DNA from 2 places in the Enterobacter sp. UPMP701 genome. Region 2 is predicted to be linked to the other one. Evidence: predicted binding sites of a transcription regulator. Region 2 holds the regulator's gene; the other holds the start of a gene.
The links. Region 2 encodes LexA, which represses DNA repair genes until DNA is damaged. Its sites were predicted from a motif close to TNCTGTATGTACATACAGNA; they were not measured.
Positions count from the first base shown of each region.

Region 1: a site for LexA is predicted at 8,534-8,553, ahead of sulA (SOS-induced cell division inhibitor SulA). Genes of this name have one in related genera too.

Region 1 is NZ_JBSKJN010000001.1:180,336-192,692, reverse strand. It holds gene rlmI (23S rRNA (cytosine(1962)-C(5))-methyltransferase RlmI) at 1-705, shown strand, start outside; gene hspQ (heat shock protein HspQ) at 766-1,083, shown strand; gene ACWKXT_RS00830 (CoA-binding protein) at 1,120-1,533, opposite strand; gene csgI (curli synthesis inhibitor) at 1,707-2,369, shown strand; gene mgsA (methylglyoxal synthase) at 2,450-2,908, shown strand; gene helD (DNA helicase IV) at 2,967-5,021, opposite strand; gene ACWKXT_RS00810 (YccF domain-containing protein) at 5,145-5,591, shown strand; gene yccS (YccS family putative transporter) at 5,611-7,773, shown strand; gene ACWKXT_RS00800 (TfoX/Sxy family DNA transformation protein) at 7,730-8,356, opposite strand; gene sulA (SOS-induced cell division inhibitor SulA) at 8,574-9,083, shown strand; gene ompA (porin OmpA) at 9,438-10,493, shown strand; gene matP (macrodomain Ter protein MatP) at 10,557-11,009, opposite strand; gene ACWKXT_RS00780 (AAA family ATPase) at 11,196-12,357, shown strand, end outside.
Region 2 is NZ_JBSKJN010000011.1:66,984-79,340, reverse strand. It holds gene ACWKXT_RS19640 (oxidoreductase) at 1-425, shown strand, start outside; gene ACWKXT_RS19635 (pirin family protein) at 549-1,244, shown strand; gene gntR (gluconate operon transcriptional repressor GntR) at 1,336-2,331, shown strand; gene gntK (gluconokinase) at 2,458-2,985, shown strand; gene gntU (gluconate transporter) at 2,989-4,329, shown strand; gene plsB (glycerol-3-phosphate 1-O-acyltransferase PlsB) at 4,447-6,867, opposite strand; gene ACWKXT_RS19610 (diacylglycerol kinase) at 7,022-7,390, shown strand; gene lexA (transcriptional repressor LexA) at 7,499-8,107, shown strand; gene dinF (MATE family efflux transporter DinF) at 8,171-9,508, shown strand; gene ACWKXT_RS19595 (CsbD family protein) at 9,629-9,838, shown strand; gene zur (zinc uptake transcriptional repressor Zur) at 9,887-10,399, opposite strand; gene ACWKXT_RS19585 (cupin domain-containing protein) at 10,515-11,003, shown strand; gene traF (conjugal transfer protein TraF) at 11,229-12,357, shown strand, end outside.

The DNA.
Region 1 (12,357 bases), on a different contig from region 2:
AAAAAAGAGGGCATGGAGCTGACCCAGGGTCCGGTTACCGGCGAGCTGCCGCCTGCCCTTCTGCCGATTGAAGAGCACGGCATGAAGCTGCTGGTGGATATTCAGGGCGGCCATAAAACGGGTTATTACCTTGACCAGCGCGACAGCCGTCTGGCGACCCGCCAGTACGTTGCCGACAAACGCGTCCTGAACTGTTTCTCCTATACCGGTGGCTTCGCCGTTTCGGCACTGATGGGCGGCTGTGCTCAGGTGGTGAGCGTGGATACCTCACAGGAAGCACTGGACGTGGCAAAACAGAACGTCGGGCTAAACAAGCTGGATTTGAGCAAAGCGGAGTTTGTACGCGATGACGTCTTCAAGCTGCTGCGCAAATATCGTGATGGGGGAGAGAAGTTCGACGTCATCGTCATGGATCCACCAAAATTTGTGGAGAACAAAAGCCAGCTAATGGGTGCCTGCCGCGGCTATAAAGATATCAACATGCTGGCGATTCAACTGCTGAACCCGGGCGGGGTGCTGCTGACGTTCTCCTGCTCTGGCCTGATGACCACCGATTTATTCCAAAAAATCATCGCCGATGCCGCAATAGATGCTGGTCGTGATGTACAATTTATAGAGCAGTTCCGTCAGGCAGCCGATCACCCCGTGATTGCTACCTACCCGGAAGGACTGTATCTGAAAGGGTTTGCCTGTCGCGTCATGTAACTTGAAAAGAGAAATATTGCCCACACTTAATGTGTAAGTAGTGTTTCCCGGGAGGTGACTATGATTGCCAGCAAATTCGGTATCGGCCAGCAGGTCCGCCACACTTTGCTTGGATATTTGGGTGTGGTCGTGGATATCGACCCGGAGTATTCCCTTGATGAACCGTCAGCGGACGAGCTGGCGGTCAACGCAGAGCTTCGCGCTGCGCCCTGGTACCATGTGGTAATGGAAGGTGACGACGGACAACCCGTTCATACCTACCTTGCCGAAGCGCAGCTGAGTAGTGAGCTGCAGGAAGAGCATCCGGAGCAACCCACGATGGATGAACTTGCTCAGACTATCCGCAAACAGTTACAGGCTCCGCGCCTGCGGAACTAAGCGTGTAAAAAAAGCCCGATGACGGGCTTTTTTTTATTACTTCGCCAGCCCCAGGCGGGGGATATCTATCGCCGGACAACGATCCATGACGACCTTCAAACCCGCATCCCGCGCCAGCACGGCGGCCTGCTCGTTAATCACACCTAACTGCATCCACAGCGTTTTCGCCCCTACGGCGATAGCGTCCTGCGCCACTTCCCATGCCGCCTCGGAATTACGGAAGACATCAACCATATCAATTTTTTCCGGCACGTCAGCGAGCGTGGCATAACCCTGCTGACCCAGCAGCGTTTTCCCTGCCACTTTTGGCGACACCGGGATAACGTGATAGCCCTGATCGAGAAGGTATTTCATCACCCGATAGCTTGGACGGTCGGGTTTATCGCTCGCGCCCACCAGCGCAATGGTACGCGTGGATGTCAGAATCTCGGCAATATCGTTCTCTTTCATGGTTTTTCTCCTGGCTTTTTTAAAAGTGTACGCCAAAGCGCACATCTCAACCATCCATCCCATACAGATGCATGAGGGCAAAACGGCGAAATATGTCTATATGTTAGTAAACGTGATTATCGAAAAATTTAGATACATTAATGCGGCGACAGGATTTCTGACGGGAGCCTTCTATGAAAACCGGTATTGCCACTGCTCTGATTGCGTTAGTGATGCCGGTTTGCGTTTTTGCCACCACGCTTCGGCTCTCTGGCGACATTGATCTTCTGGTACTGGACGGAAAAAAGGTCTCCAGCTCATTATTGCGCGGGGCAGACAGCATCGAATTAGATAACGGGCCGCATCAGCTGGTGTTCCGGGTAGAAAAATCGATCGGGATGGCTAACCATGAGCAACGGATGTACCTCTCCCCGCCGCTGATTGTCAGCTTTAATACCCGACAAGTCAGCCAGGTGAACATTACCCTGCCTCGTCTTGAAACGGAAAAAGACGCTTCGGCCTTTGACGCATCGCCGCGCATAGAGCTACTGGACGGGGACGCGATGCCGATTCCGGTCAAGCTTGATATTCTGGCCTTGACCTCCTCCCCGAAAAGCCCGGACTACGAGGCTGCAGCCCAAACCTACAACAAAGCGGGTAAACGCGCTTCCCTGCCGCAGTTTGCCACCAGGATGGCGGACGACAGTACGCTGTTATCCGGCGTCTCTGAACTGGACGTTATTCCTCCCCAGTCCCAGAGCCTGACGGAACAGCGCCTTAAATTCTGGTTCCAGCAGGCCGATCCCGACACGCGGGCCCGGTTTTTACAGTGGGCAAAACAACAACCTTCATCATAAGCCACATTTTTTACGCCTTACTCTTGCAGCGTCTGACGGTTCCCGTCATCGTGTAGTCAGTTAACCTGATGGATATGATTATGGAACTGACAACACGCACGCTGCCTGAACGTAAACACATTGCGCTGGTGGCGCACGATCACTGTAAACAAATGCTGCTTAACTGGGTTCGCCGCCATCAGTCGTTGCTGGAAAAGCACGCCCTCTCGGCGACCGGCACCACCGGTAACCTGATCCAGCGCGAAACGGGTCTGGAGGTAAATGCGATGCTGAGCGGCCCGATGGGCGGCGATCAGCAGGTCGGCGCGCAGATTTCCGAAGGAAAGATTGATGTGCTGATCTTCTTCTGGGATCCGCTGAATGCGGTTCCGCACGATCCGGATGTCAAAGCGCTGCTGCGTCTGGCGACGGTGTGGAATATTCCGGTGGCGACAAACCTGTCGACGGCGGATTTCATCATTGAATCACCGCAGTTTAACGCACCGGTTGAGATCCTTATTCCGGACTATCAGCGTTATCTCTCCGAAAGATTGAAGTAGCTTTTTTGCCGGGTGGCGGTTACGCCTTACCCGGCCTGGAAAATCTTGCCTGACATCGTTATGGTTTACGTGCTACCGGCACATCAATACTCTTCAGAATATCGACAAACACGGATGGCTCCTCTTTATTGAACAGCAGCCACACGCGATGCCGCGCGCGGGTGATGGCCACATACAGCAAACGGCGCTCTTCGGCATCCGGGAAGTCTTCCGGCACCGGCAGCAGAGCCTGCTCCATCACCGACTCTCTGGCCGGGGCCGGGAAACCATCGCTGCCCTCTTTCAGCCCCACCACAATCACATAATCGGCCTGCTGCCCTTTACTGGCGTGAATCGTCATAAATTCCAGCTGCAGTTTCGGCCAGCGGGTGGCGGCTTTATCCAGCGCCGCAGGTTTGAGGTGATGGTAGCGCGCCAGCACCAGAATACGTTCATCGGGCTTCGCATACCCGCTGAGCTTGTCCAGCAGCGGTTCAAGCTGGTCATCCGCCAGCAGGGTGACCGCTTTTTTATCCCCTGCCCGCAGGCTGTTAAGCGGCTTTGCCAGCTGGTGCGGATTCTGCTGGATAAAGCGGTTGGCGATCTCACCAATTCGTGAATTGAAGCGGTAGGTGGTGTCCAGATCGCTGCGATCGCCTTCGCCAAAATAGTGGTGGAATGCGGTCGTCAGAGAGAGCTGCGCGCCGCTGAAGCGGTAGATGGCCTGCCAGTCATCCCCCACGGCAAACAGCGAGGTATGTTTGTTCTGCGCCCGCAGCGCCGAGAGCAGTGCCGCCCGCTGGGGTGAGATATCCTGGAACTCATCCACCAGAATATGCTTCCACGGGCTGACAAAACGCCCTTTCTCAAGAATGATGATGGCCTGATGGATAAGACCGGAGAAATCAACGGCATTTTCCTCTTTCAGCGCGGTTTTCCAGGCTTTCAGCAGCGGAGCCATCAGCTTGACCCGTTTCGAAAACAGATCGCGGACGTCCTCCGGCGCGCTTTCAATCATTTCTGCCTGTGATCCACCGTGCATCCGCATCAGGCTGACCCAGCGGTCAAGGCGCGAGCCCAGCCGACGCGCCAGCTTCTCATCCTGCCAGAAGCTGCCCTCCGGCACGTCCCAGTTGAGCTCTTCCTCCAGCCACTGACGCCACCCTTTCGCCTGCGCTTTTTTCTCACTGCACTGCTGGCGCCACGTCTTGATAAACAGCGCCTGACGCGCCTGCGTGTCGTTTTCCAGCTTACTGATGGCAGGCACTTTTTTACTGCCCTGCTGAATAATATGCAGCGCAAGGGCATGGAAGGTTCTGGCCGTGATGTCCCGGGTGTGCAGACGTTCCTGGATGCGTTCATCCATCTCCTGGGCAGCCTTACGGCCAAAGGCCAGAAGCAGAATCTGATCGGCTACCGCCTCACCGGTCGTCAGCAGCCAGCCCGCGCGGGCCACCAGCACCGACGTTTTACCGCTCCCGGCCCCGGCAAGCACCAGCAGCGACTGCTCGCCGTTAACCACCGCGCGCGCCTGAGCAGGGTTAAGCGGTGACGATTCCACCGTACTGAAAAAGTCGGCGTATTGGGTGAGCATGGCGTCCGTCCAGGCCTGATTATGGGCAAGGCGGCTTTTATCCACATCGTTCAGCCAGGCCTGGCACTGACGCCAGGCATCGCGACAATTATCGAACTCATCGAGACGCGTAACGGATAACGGCAGCGCCGAAAGCGCCTGCCTGATCTTTTGCTGCAACCCGGCGGTCTGCTGGCGCGTCAGCCACGTTTGTTGCGCGTTGCTTTGCGCGATATCGTCCAGCACCTGCTGCAGTACCTGAGCGGCAATCACGCTCATATCCTGGCTCCACTGCTGCCAGAGCGCGTTAAGGTGGTGATGAAAACGCTGGGTTTCCGCCCATTCGGTGCCGTGAAGACGCACGACTTTGTCGTCTGGCAGAACGAACTCCAGCTCGCCCCACACCAGCCCGCGCTTGCAGTGGATAGCCAGAAGCTGATTAAACGGAATAAGGTATTCGTGGCGTTCTCCGGAGACTTTCACCCCGGCATTGAGCAGAACAACTCTGTCATAAGGGTGTTGCGCCAGGCGTTTGCCTAAAGAAGTTGCTTTCAGTTCCATGTCCCGCCAAATCCACGAAGAGATAATTTACCTGACAGTTTAACTGCCAGTTTTAAGGTGCTCCAGCCTAAAAAAACGTTACAATCATTGGGCGTTAATTTTATCGAAAGGAAGTGAGGGTTTATGCGTACCGTTCTGAATGTGTTGAATTTTGTGCTGGGCGGTTTTGCCACCACCCTCTCCTGGCTTTTTGCCACGCTGGTGAGCATCGTCCTGATTTTCACACTCCCCCTGACCCGCTCCTGCTGGGAGATCACGAAACTCTCGTTCATCCCGTACGGTAACGAAGCTATTCACGTTGATGAACTGAACCCGGAGAGCAAGAACGCCCTGATGAACACGGGTGGAACCCTGCTGAACATTTTGTGGCTGATTTTCTTCGGCTGGTGGCTGTGTATCATGCATATTTTTGCCGGGATTGCGCAGTGCATCACGATTATTGGTATTCCGGTGGGGATCGCGAACTTTAAGATCGCCGCTATTGCCCTCTGGCCCGTCGGGCGCAGGGTTGTTCCGGTCGAAGTGGCCCAGGCGGCGCGTGAAGCGAATGCGCGTCGTCGTTTTCAGTAAATAAGGACTGGCCGCGTTTATGCTAAGCCCACTGCTTCGCCGTTATACCTGGAACAGCTCCTGGCTCTACAACGTCAGGATTTTTATCGCGCTTTGCGGCACGGTTGCCCTGCCGTGGTGGCTGAATGATGTCAAGCTGACAATTCCGCTCACGCTGGGCGTGGTTGCCGGTGCCCTTGCGGATCTGGACGACCGCCTGGCCGGACGTTTACGTAACCTGGTCATTACGCTCGTCTGTTTTTTTATCGCCTCCGCGTCCGTTGAGCTGCTCTTCCCCTGGCCCTGGCTGTTTGCGCTGGGCCTGACGCTCTCCACCAGTGGGTTTATTTTGCTGGGCGGCCTGGGTCAGCGCTATGCCACTATCGCCTTTGGGGCCCTGCTGATCGCCATCTATACCATGCTGGGCGTATCACTATACGACCAGTGGTATCAGCAGCCTGTGCTGCTGCTGTTGGGCGCCATCTGGTATAACCTGCTGACGTTAACCGGGCATCTGATCTTCCCGGTTCGTCCTCTGCAGGATAACCTTGCCCGCAGCTATGAGCAGCTAGCCCATTATCTGGAACTGAAGTCCCGGCTGTTCGACCCGGATATCGAGGAAGAAAGCCAGGCGCCGCTTTACGATCTGGCGCTGGCAAACGGCCAGCTTGTCGCGACCCTTAACCAGACGAAAGCCTCGCTGCTTACCCGTTTGCGCGGCGATCGCGGCCAGCGCGGCACGCGAAGAACCCTGCACTACTATTTTGCCGCCCAGGACATTCATGAGCGCGCCAGCTCCTCGCACGTTCAGTACACCGCCCTGCGTGAGAAATTTCGCTACAGCGACGTGATGTTCCGCTTCCAGCGCCTGCTGTCCATGCAGTCCCAGGCGTGCCAGCAGCTGGCGCGATCCATTCTGCTGCGCACGCCCTATCAGCACGATCCGCGCTTTGAACGCGTATTCAGCCATCTTGATGCAGCGCTTGACCGCGTTCAGGCCAGCGGAACGTCGCCGGAACACATTAAGGCGCTGGGTTTTCTGCTCAATAACCTGCGGGCGATAGACGCTCAGCTGGCGACGATTGAGTCCGAGCAGGCGATGGCGCTACCGGGGAATGAAGTGGAGAACCAGCTTGCTGATGACAGTGTGCACAGCGTGAGCGATATGTGGCTCCGGTTGAGCCGCAACTTTACGCCGGAGTCGGCGCTGTTTCGCCATGCGGTGCGGATGTCCCTGGTGTTGTGCGTTGGGTACGCTTTTATCCAGATAACCGGTTTGCATCACGGCTACTGGATACTGCTGACCAGCCTGTTTGTCTGTCAGCCGAACTACAACGCCACCCGACACCGCCTTGCGCTGCGTATTATCGGTACGCTGGTCGGCGTCGCGATCGGCCTGCCGGTGCTCTATTTCGTGCCCTCCGTTGAAGGACAGCTGATCCTGATCGTGATCACCGGCGTGTTGTTCTTCGCGTTTCGCAACGTGCAGTACGCCCATGCCACGATGTTCATCACGCTGCTGGTTCTGCTCTGCTTTAACCTGCTGGGTGAAGGGTTTGAAGTCGCCCTGCCACGCGTGCTTGATACGCTGATAGGCTGTGCTATCGCCTGGGCTGCGGTCAGCTTTATCTGGCCAGACTGGCGTTTCCGCAATCTGCCGCGGGTGTTAGACAGGGCCATGAACGCCAACTGCCGATACCTGGATGCCATCCTTGAGCAGTATCATCAGGGCCGCGATAACCGTCTGGCTTACCGGATAGCCCGCCGGGATGCGCACAACAGCGATGCGGAGCTGGCTTCGGTGGTCTCTAACATGTCAACGGAGCCTCGCGCCACGGCAGAGATTCGTGAGACGGCTTTCCGACTGCTCTGCCTGAACCATACTTTCACCAGCTATATCTCCACGCTGGGTGCCCATCGTGAGAAACTAACCAACCCGGGCATCCTCAACCTGCTGGATGACGCGGTCTGTTATGTCGATGATGCACTGCACCACCGGCCCGCCGATGAACCTCGCGTGAGGCAGTCACTGGATGAGCTGACTCAACGTATTGCGCATCTTGAGCCCGGAAACGACAGCAAAGCGCCGCTGGTTCTACAGCAGATTGGCCTGCTTATCGCTCTGCTGCCAGAAATTTGCCGACTGCAACAGCAAATCGCTACCTGGAGGAGTGATTCTCCTGTGGCTCAGGCAGCGCATTAAACCACTCCGTCAACTCCCGGCGAATACCTGCCGGGAGTGCGGCCTCATGCAGTCCCTCAATGGCGCCTTCCAGTGCGAAGAGCACTTTAATACTGAGTGCATTATTTTTTGCCCGCATCTTCAGCCAGCTCTCCCTGGCGCCTAGCGCCCGCAGCGTCTCTTCATTAGTAATACCCGCTTCGAAGAGCAATACTTCCAGCTGAAAAGTCAGGTTTGGCAGATCTTTAAGACGGTTTCGCTGATGCCGCTGATAACGCTCTTTCCTTGCCGCATTGAGCGCGAATGAGGAGAGTTTTAGCAGACGCTCCCTGTCCTGCCACAGCCCGTCATCCACGCGATAGTAGTTGAGAAGCACCGGACGCCCCCGCTTCATCAGGGTCAAAAAAGAGGCTGCATTTTTGACACAGTATTTCGCGCTTTCTTCACAGGCACGGAGGTAGAGCTCTCCATCTGACACCATGGCAAAAACTGCATCATCCACTGCCAGGGTATAGCCGCCGAATAGCGCGCGATGGTGGATTTCACCCAGCGGCGAGAGGTATTCCTGGGATTTATAAATCCGTTCATAAGATATCTTTTTCATGATATTTCCCTTCAAAATCATAAAGTAACAACGAAATTTCTTACTAGCGGATCCGTTAGCAGGAAAATAGGCAACTTAGCGCAGTTGAGCAAGATGATTTTTCGAAGGGCATCAAGATTGAATGAATTTTGCGAGTCGCTTTCCGAAAATGAGGTTGATCTTTATGCATACAGGGGTTACTGTATATTCATACAGTAACTACAGGGCTGGAATGAATATGTACACTTCAGGCTATGCAAATCGCTTAACTTCTCTCACCTCAACCGCGGGCAATGTCGCGCAAAACGCCGTTGGGGGTGTTTCGACGGGGCTTATTAGTGAAGTGGTTTATCGTGAAGACCAGCCCCTGTTGACCCAACTCCTTCTGCTGCCGTTGTTACAGCAGCTTGGTCAGCAATCGCGCTGGCAGCTCTGGCTGACGCCACAGCAGAAACTGAGCCGTCAATGGGTTCAGTCTGCGGGCCTGCCGCTGACAAAGGTTATGCAGATCAACCAACTTTCCCCCTGTGACACCGTTGAGTCGATGATCCGGGCGTTACGTACGGGAAATTACAGCGTGGTGATCGGGTGGTTACCGGAAGAATTGACGGAAGAGGAACATTTTCGTCTGACCGAAGCGGCTGAAGAAGGGAATGCGATCGGGTTTATCATGCGCCCGGTTCGTGCAGATTCTTATCGCAGAGGACAACTTTCTGGGCTAAAAATTCACTCAAATTTGTATCACTGAGTGAAATTAAGATTTTTCCTGGAATTTTTTTTGACCGCAAGATGCGGTTTTAGTTCCCGGCCTCAAAATTGCGGCAAGGCTTGTCTGGTGCGGTTCTCCTTAATTTTATTGCACAAAATTCGTTCTAAAAATGTTAAATAATAGGTATACGGAACTTTTTTTTTCATATGCCTGACAGACTTCACACTTGTAAGTTTTCAGCTACGTTGTAGACTTTACATCGCTAGGGGTGCTCGGCCTAAGCCGAAGATATCGGTAGATTTATATTTGACCACGCCCCCCGGTGAAGGATTTAACCGTGATTCTCTCTTGAGACTTTCATGGCGAATTTTGGATGATAACGAGGCGCAAAAAATGAAAAAGACAGCTATCGCGATTGCAGTGGCACTGGCTGGCTTCGCTACCGTAGCGCAGGCCGCTCCGAAAGATAATACCTGGTATGCAGGTGGTAAACTGGGCTGGTCTCAGTTCCACGACACCGGCTGGTACAACAGCAGCCTGAACAATGATGGCCCTACTCACGAGAGCCAGCTTGGTGCAGGTGCGTTCGGTGGCTATCAGGTTAACCCGTATGTTGGTTTTGAAATGGGTTACGACTGGTTAGGTCGTATGCCATACAAAGGCGACAACGTAAACGGCGCTTTTAAAGCTCAAGGCGTACAGCTGACCGCTAAACTGGGTTACCCAGTAACTGACGATCTGGACGTGTACACCCGTCTGGGCGGCATGGTATGGCGTGCAGACTCCAGCAACAGCATCGCTGGCGACGACCATGACACCGGCGTTTCCCCAGTATTCGCTGGTGGCGTTGAGTGGGCTATGACCCGTGACATCGCTACCCGTCTGGAATACCAGTGGGTTAACAACATCGGTGATGGTGCTACCGTTGGCGTTCGTCCAGACAACGGCATGCTGAGCGTAGGTGTTTCCTACCGTTTCGGCCAGCAGGAAGATGCAGCACCAGTTGTTGCTCCAGCGCCGGCTCCAGCTCCAGAAGTACAGACCAAGCACTTCACTCTGAAGTCTGACGTTCTGTTCAACTTCAACAAAGCTACCCTGAAACCAGAAGGTCAGCAGGCACTGGATCAGCTGTACACCCAGCTGAGCAACCTGGATCCTAAAGACGGTTCTGTAGTGGTTCTGGGCTTCACCGACCGTATCGGTTCTGACGCTTACAACCAGAAACTGTCTGAGAAACGTGCTCAGTCTGTTGTTGATTACCTGATCTCTAAAGGTATCCCAGCTAACAAGATCTCCCCACGTGGTATGGGCGAATCTAACCCAGTTACTGGCAACACCTGTGACAACGTGAAAGCTCGCGCTGCACTGATCGACTGCCTGGCTCCAGATCGTCGCGTAGAGATCGAAGTTAAAGGCGTTAAAGACGTTGTAACTCAGCCAGCGGCATAAGTTATCGTCTTATAAAAAAACCCCGCCATGCGGGGTTTTTTATTGTCTGAAGAAAACAAAAATTTACTTTTTGCCCAGCAACGCCTGAAGGTCGTTTTTCAGCGATGACATCTGGTTGGCGTACTTCTCTTTATGTTCGGCATCTTCAATCAGCTGCACGATGGTTTCCGACAGGGTTTTGCCGCGTCGTTGCGCCAGACCGGCCAGACGCTGCCAGACCACGAACTCCAGGTCGATGGATTTTTTCCGGGTATGCTGATGCTCGGCATTAAAATGCCGTTTACGTCGCGCGCGGATAGTTTGCTTCATCCGGTTTAGCAACGCAGGATTAATGTGTTTCTCAATCCAGCCGTTTACCTGTACCGGTTCATTTTCGAGGGTCAGCAAAATATCCACGGCTTCTTGCGCAGCGCTGGCTTCGATATAGCAGGTGATCAGCTCCCCTTCACGGTGCTTTTTGACCAGGTACTTCCATTTCCAGCCGCTTTCGAGATTTTCCAGTTGTTGATATTTCATTGCGATCTCAGTGTTACCACGTAACTCTGTTCAGAATATCAGTTTTTTAGCAATCTGCTGAAAAGAAATCATATCCTGTGAGCGAATGCCACCTGTCTGCCTGTTGAAATTCCCAATCCTGCTTGGGTAGAGCACCCCGCTTACGGTATACTCCACGCTTTTACATCTGACTAAAAAACATCAACTTTGACGATTACGAAACTAGCATGGCGTGACCTTGTTCCGGATGCCGAGAGCTATCAGGAACTGTTTGCACAGCCAGATCTCGCAAAAGAACACGAATTCATCCTTAGCGATACGCAACCACGTTTGCATTATGCGCTGGAGCAGACGTTAAGCCCATGGGCGACCTCGCCTTTCATGCTGCTGAAAGCCCCGGAAGAAGCGGAATACCTGTCGCTGCTTGGGGATGCCATGCGCCAGCTGCGGCCGGAGGCGAACGCGGTCTTTGGCGGCCAGTATCGTATCGCCGGACATCATGTCACCTTTGAACCAGCGGAACAGTCCGACGGTCGTTTTGCTGCCACAGGCGAGGTGATTACCGCTAACTGGGTAGAGGCTGAACAACTCTTTGGCTGTCTGCGCCAGTTTAACGGTGAACTTACCCTGCAACCGGGTCTGGTACATCGCGCAAATGGCGGCGTACTCATCATCTCTCTGCGTACTCTGCTCGCGCAGCCGCTGTTGTGGATGCGCCTGAAAACGATCGTGAACCAGCAGCGCTTTGACTGGGTCGGTTACGATGAGTCTCGTCCTCTCCCTGTCTCCGTTCCGTCAATGCCGATGTCGCTGACTGTCGTTCTGACAGGTGACCGGGAATCGCTGGCGGACTTCCAGGAAATGGAGCCGGAACTGGCTGAGCAGGCGGTCTACAGCGAATACGAAGACAACATCCAGATTGCCGATGCGGACGACATGGCGCAGTGGTGCCAGTGGGTGATGACCGTCGCTGAGCGTTTTGCCTTGCCGACGCCAGCCGCCGACGCGTGGCCGGGTTTACTTCGTGAAGCGGTTCGCTATACCGGTGACCAGGAAACCTTGCCGCTCTGCCCGCTCTGGATCGGCAAGCAGCTGCGTGAGGTGGGCGTTATCAGCGGCCACGGTACGTTCTCTGGTGAACAGCTTACGCAGATGCTGGCACAGCGAGAGTGGCGCGAAGGCTATCTTGCTGACCGCATGCAGGATGAAATTCTGCTGGAACAAATTCTGGTCGAGACCGAAGGCGAACGCATCGGGCAGATTAACGCCCTCTCGGTGATCGAGTTTCCTGGCCATCCGCGCGCGTTCGGTGAACCGTCCCGTATCAGCTGCGTCGTGCATATTGGCGACGGCGAGTTTACCGATATTG
Region 2 (12,357 bases):
ACCCGGACGACACCTTTGAAACGCAGCTGTTCTACGGTGACCTGAAAGCCATCGTCAAAACCAGCCATCTGGTGAAAATCGACTATCCGAAATTTATCGTTCACGGCACCCGAGGCTCGTTCATTAAGTACGGCATTGACCAGCAGGAGACCAGTCTGAAGGCCAACATCATGCCGGGCGAACAGGGCTTTGCGGCGGATGATTCCGTGGGCGTGCTGGAGTACATGAACGATGAGGGCGTGACGGTCAAAGAAGAGCTGAAACCGGAAATTGGCGACTATGGACGCGTCTACGATGCGCTGTATGAAACCCTCACCAACGGCGCGCCGAATTACGTCAAGGAATCTGACGTTCTGACCAACCTGGAAATCCTTGAACGGGCCTTCGAGCAGGCGTCTCCTGCCACGGTAACCCTCGCGAAATAAGCAAAAACGGCTCCTCTGCGCTTGTTCATAATTTTTGAACAGAGGAGTCAATTTTCACCCTCTATGATCCCAGGCGGTTTGCGTCCACACTTACTCCATCGAAACGAACTGAGGGTGAAAACAATGATCTACTTACGCAAAGCAAACGAACGTGGTCACGCGAATCATGGCTGGCTGGACTCATGGCATTCATTCTCGTTTGCCGACTACTACGACCCGAACTTCATGGGCTTTTCTGCACTGCGCGTGATTAACGACGACGTGATTGATGCAGGCCAGGGCTTCGGTACCCACCCGCACAAAGACATGGAAATCCTGACCTATGTTCTGGAAGGGGCGGTTGAGCACCAGGACAGCATGGGCAACAAAGAGCAGGTTCCGGCGGGCGAGTTCCAGATTATGAGCGCGGGTACCGGGGTGCGTCACTCCGAGTACAACCCGAGCAAAACGGAAAAACTGCACCTGTATCAAATCTGGATCATTCCAGAAGAGACCGGCATCACGCCACGCTACGAACAGCGCCGCTTCGACGCGAAACAGGGCAAACAGCTGGTGCTGTCACCGGATGCGCGTGAAGGTTCCCTGAAAGTGCATCAGGATATGGAGTTGTACCGCTGGGCGCTGGCGAAAGATGAACAGTCTGTACACCAGATTGCCGCCAACCGCCGCGTCTGGATCCAGGTGGTGAAAGGTGAAGTGTCCATCAACGGCACCAAAGCGACAACCGCCGATGGCCTGGCAATCTGGGATGAGCAGGCGCTCTCCGTGCATGCGGACAGCGAAAGCGAAATTCTGCTGTTTGACCTGCCTCCGGTCTAAATAATTTCTCAACCTTCCCTTTAAACGGGGAAGGTTGAGCTTTGTCCGTGATAAACTGAGCAAATCTCTCACTTCAAGATTTCTCAGGACGATGAAAAAGAAACGCCCCGTACTTCAGGATGTCGCCGATCGCGTCGGTGTGACCAAAATGACGGTCAGCCGCTTTTTACGTAACCCGGAACAGGTTTCCGTGGCGTTGCGTGGCAAGATTGCCGCAGCTCTTGATGAACTGGGTTATATCCCTAACCGCGCGCCCGATATTCTCTCTAATGCGACCAGCCGTGCGGTGGGTGTCCTGCTTCCTTCCCTGACCAACCAGGTTTTTGCCGAAGTTCTGCGCGGTATTGAAAGCGTCACCGATGCTTTTGGTTATCAGACCATGCTCGCCCACTATGGGTACAAGCCGGAACTGGAAGAGGAACGTCTTGAATCGATGCTTTCCTGGAACATCGACGGCCTGATTTTAACCGAACGTACCCACACCGCCCGTACGCTCAAAATGATTGAGGTGGCCGGTATCCCGGTGGTGGAACTGATGGACAGCCAGTCGCCGTGCCTCGACATCGCCGTGGGGTTTGATAACTTCGAAGCGGCGCGGCAGATGACGGCAGCCATCATTGCACGCGGTCATCGTCATATTGCCTATCTGGGTGCGCGTCTTGATGAACGTACTATCATCAAACAGAAGGGATACGAGCAGGCGATGCTCGACGCGAACTTAACCCCGTACAGCGTGATGGTGGAGCAGTCCTCATCTTACACCTCGGGTATTGAGCTGATGCGTCAGGCACGACGCGAGTATCCGCAACTGGACGGTATTTTCTGTACCAACGATGACCTTGCGGTCGGTGCAGCGTTCGAATGCCAGCGTCTGGGGTTGAAGATCCCTGAGGATATGGCGATTGCCGGCTTCCACGGCCACGATATTGGCCAGGTGATGGAGCCGCGTCTGGCGAGCGTTCTGACACCGCGTGAACGCATGGGCCGCATTGGCGCAGAACGCCTGCTGGCGCGTATTCGTGGCGAAACGGTTACCCCTAAAATGTTAGATTTAGGTTTCACCTTGTCACCGGGTGGATCTATTTGAGCTGACAAGTTTGAAGTAGGTCACACTTATTCACTTCGCGCACGTTTGGATATTGCTTCTCTTTTGCCCCGGCAGGACAATGTTACCGATAACTGTTACCCGTAACAATTGACTGAGGGACACCCTTTGAGCACGACTAATCACGATCACCACGTTTACGTCCTGATGGGCGTGTCCGGTAGCGGTAAATCTGCCGTGGCGAGCGAAGTGGCGCATCAACTTCAGGCTGCGTTTCTTGATGGTGACTTCCTCCATCCCCGCAGCAACATCATGAAAATGGCCTCCGGCGAACCGCTGAACGACGACGACCGCAAACCGTGGTTGCAGGCGCTGAACGATGCCGCCTTTGCGATGCAGCGTACCAACAAAGTTTCCCTGATTGTTTGCTCCGCGCTGAAAAAAACCTACCGCGACCTGCTGCGCGACGGCAACCCAAATCTCTCCTTCATCTACCTGAAGGGCGATTTCGAAGTGATTGAAAGCCGTCTGAAGGCGCGTAAAGGTCACTTCTTCAAAACCCAGATGCTGGTCACGCAGTTCGACGCGCTGCAGGAGCCGGGTGAAGATGAGAAAGACGTCTTAGTGGTTGATATCGATCAGTCACTGGAGGGTGTTGTTGCCAGCACCATCGAGGTCATTAATAAAAGGCAGTAAGTTTTGAGTACATTAACGCTAGTGTTGACAGCAGTGGGTTCGGTATTGCTGCTGCTGTTTTTAGTGATGAAGGCGCGTATGCACGCCTTCGTTGCTTTGATGGTGGTTTCTATTGGTGCAGGTCTCTTTTCCGGCATGCCGCTCGACAAGATCGCCGCGACAATGGAAAAAGGGATGGGAGGCACGCTGGGCTTCCTGGCGATTGTGGTCGCGCTTGGCGCGATGTTTGGCAAGATTTTGCATGAGACGGGCGCGGTCGACCAGATTGCCGTCAAAATGCTCAAATCCTTCGGGCACAGCCGCGCGCACTACGCGATCGGTCTGGCTGGTCTGATTTGCGCGCTGCCGCTGTTCTTCGAAGTGGCGGTTGTGTTGCTGATCAGCGTCGCGTTCTCTATGGCGCGCCATACTGGCACTAACCTCGTGAAGCTGGTGATTCCGCTGTTTGCGGGCGTGGCGGCGGCGGCAGCGTTTCTGCTGCCCGGGCCCGCGCCGATGCTGCTGGCTTCCCAGATGCATGCCGACTTTGGCTGGATGATCCTGATTGGCCTGTGCGCCGCGATACCGGGAATGATTATCGCCGGTCCGCTGTGGGGCAACTTCATCAGCCGTTACGTTGAACTGCACATTCCTGACGACATCACTGAGCCGCACCTTGGCGAAGGCAAAATGCCGTCCTTCGGGTTCAGCCTTTCTTTGATCCTGCTGCCGCTGGTGCTGGTTGGCCTGAAAACCATCGCCGCGCGCTTTGTGCCGGTCGGTTCTACCGCGTACGAATGGTTTGAATTTATCGGCCATCCGTTCACCGCGATCCTCGTGGCGTGTCTGGTGGCGATTTATGGCCTGGCGATGCGTCAGGGCATGCCAAAAGACCGCGTGATGGAGATCTGCGGCGCGGCGCTGCAGCCAGCGGGTATTATCCTGCTGGTGATCGGCGCAGGCGGCGTGTTCAAGCAGGTGCTGGTGGATTCCGGCGTGGGCCCGGCTCTGGGCGAAGCGCTGACCGGGATGGGTCTGCCGATTGCGGTCACCTGCTTCGTGCTGGCTGCGGCGGTGCGTATCATCCAGGGTTCCGCAACCGTGGCGTGCTTAACCGCCGTGGGTCTGGTGATGCCGGTAATTGAACAGCTGAACTACTCTGGTGCACAGATGGCCGCGCTGTCTATCTGTATCGCGGGCGGCTCAATTGTGGTCTCGCACGTTAACGACGCTGGCTTCTGGCTGTTCGGGAAGTTTACCGGTGCGACCGAAGCGCAAACCCTGAAAACCTGGACGCTGATGGAAACCATCCTGGGCACGACGGGTGCGATTGTCGGGATGATTGCCTTTACGCTGCTAAGCTGATTGCGGTGATTTAACAAGACAAAAAAATAAGGCCCGGTAGCGTTAGCGCTTACCGGGCCTTTTTGTTATGCAGAACATCAGCCGGGCAAGGTGAAATCACCACCCGGCTTTTTCACATCAGTCGCCCTGCGTCGCGCTTTCAATCGTCAAACGCACATCCGACGTGATCAGCTCAGCCAGCATCTGGTAAACCTTCAGCGTCTCTTCCGGCTCGGCATCGCCCGTATCGCTGATGAAGCCTTCGTCACGCAGCGTCAGCACCAGCGAGCTGAATACCGCCTTGTCGAAGAATTCAGGGGCGTTAATGCCGTGCAGAACGGACAGGCGCTGTGCCAGCGTCCGGCTCTCTTTCTCCAGCGTGCCGCGGTTGATCGACGGGTTCGCGCTCAGCAGCCAGAACGTAATGGCGTAGCGCTGCAGCGTTTCGCGCGCACCGGCCGCCAGCAGTTGCAGGGTGCGGGAGCGTGACGGATTGATGTGCAGCTCGTCGTTCGCAACGGTGATCAGCCCCTGACGGCGCAGCTCTTCCGTCAGTTTATCCAGCTCGACTGCCAGCTCATCCTTACTCCAGCGCAGGAACAGCTCCGCTTTCAGCATCGGGTAGAGCGTCTCAACGTGGCGCAACAGCTCCAGACGTGAGATGCGGCGATGCTGGGTGATAATGGCCGCCATAAGCGACGGCAGCATCAGCATGTGGGCGATGTTGTTGCGATAGTACGTCATCAGCACGGCCTGCTCGCGCGGCAGGATGATGATGTCGCCGATCGTGTCCTTCTCGACTTCAAACTTGTTCATCTGCAACGCGTGTTCGATAAGCTCGCTGGCAGTAGCAGAAGGCGCTGTAGAATCAACCGAGTACGGCACATTGCGCATCATGTCCAGGTAGCAGTCCAGCTGCTCCGTGAGCTGTTCACGGGTCAGGGAGCGCTGACGGGAAGCCAGCAGCGCCGTACAGCACAGGTTCATGGCGTTAGCCGCACCGGCGTTGTTAATACGCACCATCAGTTCGGACGCGATGCCGTTCACCGTTGGCGTCAGCCAGGCCGGACGAACCGCTTCGATAGGGTCGATGGATTCGCGCCACTCCGGAACGTGATGGTTCAGATACGTCATCAGCGGCATTGGCTCGCCAAAGTTGACGTAGCCCTGGCCCAGGTTACGTAGCTTGCTCAGGCCGCGCAGCATCTGCGGCAGGCTCTCTTTCTCTTTGGTCGCGCCGCGCAACTCTTTCGCGTAGGTGCCCACTTCCATCACGTGCTCATAGCCTATATAGATCGGCACAAGCGTGATCGGGCGCGTACCGCCGCGCAGCATCGCCTGGATGGTCATCGACAGCGTGCCGGTCTTCGGATCGAGCAGACGACCGGTACGGGAACGACCGCCCTCCACGAAGTACTCTACGGAATAGCCGCGGCTGAACAGTTCACCCAGATACTCGCGGAACACCGTGGAGTAGAGTTTGTTGCCCTTAAAGGTACGGCGAATAAAGAACGCACCCAGACGGCGGAAAATCGGACCTGCTGGCCAGAAGTTCAGGTTAATACCGGCAGCGATATGCGGCGGTACCAGCCCCTGGTGATAAAGCACGTAGGAGAGAAGCAGGTAGTCCATGTGGCTGCGGTGGCAGGGCACATAGACAATCTCATGGCCATCGTGCGCCAGCTGACGTACACGCTCAGCGTTATGCACGTTGATACCCTGATACAGGCGGTTCCAGGTAAAGCCGAGAATACGATCGGAAAGACGAATCATCTCGTAAGAGAAGTTCGCTGCGATCTCTTCCATCAGCGCAATGGCGTTCTGCTGGGCTTTCTCATGCGAAATTTTCTTGCTGCGCGCTTCGTCTTCAACGGCGCGGGCAATCGCTTTAGAGGCCAGCAGCTTGTTGAAGAGGTCCTGACGCGCCGGGAGGCGCGGCCCTACGGCCGCCAGACGCTGACGGGCGAAGTGCATACGCGCCACGCGCGCCAGTTTTTGCGCGATGATCTTATCGGTGCCGTGCTCGTCCGCCATTCGGCGCAGCGAAACGGAAGGGGAGAAACGCACAAAGCTGTCGCGTCCCAGCCAGGAGACAGCGAAGAACTTCTGGATGCCGTTAAGCATGCGCAGCGGCGGGTTCTCTTCGCCTTTTTCGCGGCCCGGACGGCGGCCAAACATTACCGATACCGGCACCATCTGCACATCCAGGTCAGGATTGCTGCGGTGCAGGTCGAGATAGTCGTGGAACAGCTTGATGGACTCTTCTTTCGGCGTGTAATAGGTAAACACGCGCGGCCCGCCGTGAATGAACACGTAGCGCGGCAGCAAAGTACCGTCAACTTCCAGCGGTTCAAGCGGGTCGGGTAAATCATGCGCCAGACACTGGGCGCGAAGCGTCAGCAGGTCTGCCTTCGAGTTATAAGGCAAAACATACATAATAGGGCGCGACGTATCGAGCCCCAGTTCCAGCGCGGGTTCTGCTGGGATAGACTTGCTTTTTACCAGTATGCTTAATGGTAAATTAAGTAATTTGTAGTAAATTCGTGGCCAGCCGGACATAAACGATGTAAAGCCTCTGGTTAATAATGCAATTGCGGCGCAAGGATAACAGAAAGCGCGCAAAATTTCTGTTGTTACCCGTCATACTTCAGGCGGCAGCGAAACGCGCTACGCCTTCTGTTACTGACGCTCTTTTTCAAAAAAGGTTCTTTTAATGGCCAATAATACCACTGGGTTAACGCGTATCATCAAAGCTGCCGGCTATTCATGGAAAGGTTTCCGTGCCGCCTGGGTTAATGAAGCTGCTTTTCGCCAGGAAGGGGTCGCCGCTATCGTCGCGGTTATCATCGCCTGTTTCCTTGATGTAGATGCCATTACCCGCGTGCTTCTCATCGGTTCCGTACTTCTGGTGATGATAGTGGAAATTCTCAATAGCGCTATTGAGGCCGTGGTCGACCGGATCGGCTCTGATTTTCACGAGCTCTCTGGCCGCGCGAAAGATATGGGCTCCGCCGCTGTCCTGCTGGCGATTATCACCGCAGCCATTACCTGGGTCACGCTGCTTTGGTCACATTTCCGATGAGCCTCGAGGAATAATTAAGTCCCTGGTTTTTTGTGCAGTTTTTGGTTCCAAAATCGCCTTTGACTGTATATACTCACAGCATAACTGTATATACACCCAGGGGGCGGAATGAAAGCATTAACGACCAGGCAGCAAGAGGTGTTTGATCTCATTCGGGATCATATCGGCCAGACGGGTATGCCACCCACGCGTGCGGAAATCGCTCAGCGTCTGGGCTTCCGTTCTCCGAATGCTGCCGAGGAACACCTGAAAGCGCTGGCGCGTAAGGGTGTGATTGAGATTGTGTCAGGCGCGTCGCGTGGTATCCGCCTGCTGGTGGAAGAAGAGACGGGCATTCCGCTGATAGGCCGTGTTGCTGCAGGTGAACCGCTGCTGGCACAACAGCATATAGAAGGTCACTACCAGGTCGATCCTGGCATGTTCAAACCGAGTGCTGATTTCCTGCTGCGTGTCAGCGGGATGTCCATGAAAGACATCGGTATCCTGGACGGCGATCTGCTGGCCGTTCACAAAACGCAGGATGTACGTAACGGCCAGGTGGTGGTCGCGCGTATTGATGATGAAGTCACCGTTAAGCGTTTGAAAAAACAGGGTAACACTGTTCAGTTGCTGCCCGAAAACAGCGAATTCACTCCGATTGTGGTCGATCTCCGCGAACAGAGCTTCTCTATTGAAGGTCTGGCTGTTGGCGTGATTCGTAACGGTGAATGGCTGTAATCTCTTTCTGACAGGCTACAGTTCAGCTGTAGCCTGCTTCATTTACCCTTCCCGGTATTTCTCATGTCACTGCTGACGGCATCTGATAAGGCATTGTGGCGTCTTGCCCTGCCGATGATTTTTTCCAATATCACCGTGCCCTTGCTGGGGCTGGTCGACACGGCCGTTATTGGTCATCTCGATTCCCCTGTTTATCTTGGCGGCGTGGCGATTGGTGCAACCGCAACCAGCTTCCTGTTTATGCTGCTGCTCTTTTTGCGGATGAGTACCACCGGGCTCACGGCACAGGCGTATGGTGCAAAAGACCCGTTACGCCTGGCTCGCGCGCTGGTGCAGCCGTTGATTCTGGCGCTTGGCGCGGGGGCGCTGATTGTTTTACTGCGCACGCCTCTGATAGACCTTGCGCTCCATATTGTTGGCGGCAGCGAGGCTGTGCTGGAGCAGGCGCGACGCTTCCTCGAAATCCGTTGGCTCAGTGCGCCTGCCTCGCTGGCTAATCTCGTTCTGCTTGGGTGGCTACTGGGGGTGCAGTACGCCCGTGCGCCCGTGATTTTGCTGGTCGTGGGAAACCTTCTCAACATTGCGCTCGATCTCTGGCTGGTGATAGGCCTGTGTATGGACGTGCGCGGGGCGGCACTGGCGACGGCGATTGCCGAATACGGAACCTTATTCATTGGGCTGTGGATGGTCTGGCGCGTGCTGGCTCTGCGCGGGATATCCCTTGTCATGATGAAAACCGCATGGCGCGGCAATATCCGTAAACTGCTGGCGCTCAACCGTGACATCATGCTGCGCTCGCTTCTGCTACAGCTCTGTTTTGGCGCGTTGACGGTTTTTGGCGCCCGTCTTGGGCCAGAGATTGTCGCGGTGAATGCGGTCCTGATGACATTGCTGACGTTTACCGCCTACGCGCTGGACGGCTTCGCCTATGCCGTTGAGGCCCATTCAGGGCAGGCGTACGGTGCGCGTGAAAGCGGCCAGCTTCGTGAGGTATGGCGCGCGGCGTGCCGTCAGTCGGGCCTGGTCGCGCTGGCGTTCGCACTGATTTACGCCTGCTTTGGTCGCGACATTATTGCATTACTCACTTCGCTCCCGTCTTTACGCGAACTTGCGGGCCACTACATCGTCTGGCAGGTGATTTTGCCGGTGGTAGGCGTCTGGTGTTATCTGCTGGACGGCATGTTTATCGGTGCAACGCGCGGCGCGGAAATGCGCAACAGTATGGCGATCGCGGCGGCGGGGTTTGGTCTGACGCTGCTGACGCTTCCCTGGCTGGGTAATCACGGTTTGTGGCTGGCGCTTGCGGTATTCCTCTCCCTGCGCGGCCTGTCGCTTGCCTTTATCTGGCATCGTCACTGGCAAAATAATACCTGGCTTCCATCCCGTTACGATATATCGTGACGGTTAAAGATTCCGAATATGAAATCAACTGCCGAATCCTTAACTACAATAATTATTACGTCCAGCAGAAAAGAACGTAACGGACGTTACGACCCGACGCTTAACTAAGAGGACACGATGATGAATAAAGACGAAATCGGCGGCAACTGGAAGCAGTTCAAAGGTAAAGCGAAAGAACAGTGGGGTAAGCTGACTGATGACGATATGACCGTCATTGAAGGTAAACGCGATCAGCTTGTCGGTAAAATTCAGGAACGTTACGGCTACGCGAAAGATCAGGCGGAAAACGAAGTCAAAGACTGGGAAACCCGCAACGACTACCGCTGGTAACGCTGAATCACCCACACAGGCGGCTTAAAGCCGCCTTTTCTTTTGCCCTTAACGCGGCTTTTTCTTCACCAGAATTGAGTGGTCGTGCTGACACGCATCCTGATGCCGACAGGCTTCCACCTCAACGCATGCTGAACACAACCCGTGTGCTTCAATCACGTTATGACGCAGGGCAAAACCCATTTTTGCCGCCAGCGTATGCATAATATCCTCTACGCCTTCCGCTCCCTCTTCTTTAACCACGCCGCAACGATCGCAGATAAACATGGCCGATGTATGCGTTGGCTGATCGAAAAGGTGGCACAGCACATAGCTGTTTGTGGATTCGACTTTATGCACAAACCCTTGTTCCAGCAGGAAATCCAGCGCGCGATATACCGTCGGCGGTTTAGCCTGCGGCTCGCTTTCGCGGAGCAGGTCGAGCAGGTCATATGCGCTGATGGCACCCTGCTGCAGGCTCATCAGACGCAGGACTTCAAGGCGCTGCGGAGTCAGGCGCACATTGCGTTGCGCGCACAGCTTTTCGGCCTGCGCTAACAGCTCTTTTGTGGACTTATCCATATAGCACCTCGGATGTTCTGGGACGTAAAACCCTCACTTTACCATGTTCTGGCAAAAACACCGATATCCGCCAGGCTGTGCTATACCTGACGCATCGCAAACCGGGAATATCACCATGAAAAAACCAGACTGTATTAAGCACTGGCGCGACGTAGAAGGGCCCGATGACGCCACCTACCCCGACAGTAACGAGCTTTTTTCCATCGGATCGCCGCTGGCTCGCAGCCTCGGCCTCAGGCGCATCGGCATTCACCATGAGCGTTTACCGCCAGGGCGTCGCACGTCCTACCCCCATGCGGAAAGCGACGAAGAAGAGTTTATCTATGTTCTTGAAGGCTATCCTGAAGCCTGGATTAATGGCTATTTATGGAAATTAGAACCAGGAGACAGCGTGGGCTTTCCCGCCGGAACTGGCGTGAGTCATACCTTTATCAACAACACGGAAGAAGAGGTGCGGTTGCTGGTTGTGGGGGAAGCCAACAAGAAGCACAACCGCATCTACTATCCGCTCAACCCGGTCTATGCCGCCACGCGAGAGGACCGCTGGGTGGACCATCCTCCTCAGTTTTTCGGGCCGCATAATGGAAAACCTGGGAAAAAATAATTTCCTCTTCTATAAATATTGAGGGCCGTCACAAATTACAACAGGCCGTAAGGAAGTTTTACTTAGGGAATGAATTAGCGGGTCTTTTTATCTTTATTCACAGCAATAGTTCGCGCCTGTTTGGGGGATAACAGACAGGGGTTATTTCATAACAGACTATAAGACGGGCATACTGTGAAAAAACATTTTAAATTTTCGGTGGTGAGCATCGCTGTCTCCTTGTTTATGGCAAATCAGGCGGGAGCAGCCAATACCTGGACAGAATCACGCAGCGACGCGATGGGGGGAACCGGCGTTGCTTCGGGCAGTTATGGTAGCGGGGCGTTAATTAACCCCGCGCTGCTGACAAAGGCAAAACCGGACGATGATGTGACGGTCATTTTGCCGTCCGTTGGCGTACAGGTGACGGATGAGGACAATCTTCAGGATGAGATTGATACCATCAACGACAAAATCAATCACTATAAGGATGTGGTTGATAACCTTACACCTGGTCAGGTCATTACCAATCCGTTAGGCTCCATCAACCAGTTCCAGGGCGCGGCCAAAGATCTGGCCGATGAGCTGGACTATCTCAAGGGCAAAACCGCACGCGCGACGGCAGGAGCAGGCCTTGCCGTGAGTATCCCTAACGATGTGCTTTCCGTGGCCTTTATGGCGAAAGGGTACGCCCATGGCCGGGTGAGCTCGTCTATCGATCAGCAAGATATTGATTATCTGCGCGGTATTCAAAGAAGCAATGTGGTGGCTGCCGGTGTTGCCCTCGATGCGGCGCTGAACGGCACGGACCAGATTACAAAAAACCTCAACTCAACGGCGTCCGGTCGGGCGGCGATTGTCTCCGACTACGGTGTTGCCGTTGCACGTCAGTTTGACCTTGGCGGCGTTCCGGTTTCCGTGGGCGTGACGCCAAAACTGCAGAAAACCTGGGTCTACAACTACACCACCTCAATCTACGATTACGACAGTAATAAGTGGAACGACAGCCGCTACCGTACCGACGACACCGGTTTTAACGTTGATGCCGGTATTGCCGCTGACTTTGGCGAACACTGGACGGTCGGCGTGAGCGGGCAAAACCTGATGTCGCGCGATATCGACACTAAAGATATCCGCATTCGCAACGGGCGTACGGGAGAAGTGGTGAGCTATAAAGATACCTACCAGATCCGTCCGCTGGTGACCGCGGGCGCTGCCTGGCATAACGATCTGGTGACGCTGACCGCCGATGGCGATCTGACCGAAACCAAAGGCTTCAAGAGCGAAGATACGTCGCAGTATGTTGGGGTCGGTGCTGAAGTGACTCCGCTGAGCTGGCTGGCGGTGCGTGCCGGTTATCGTGCGGATATGAAAG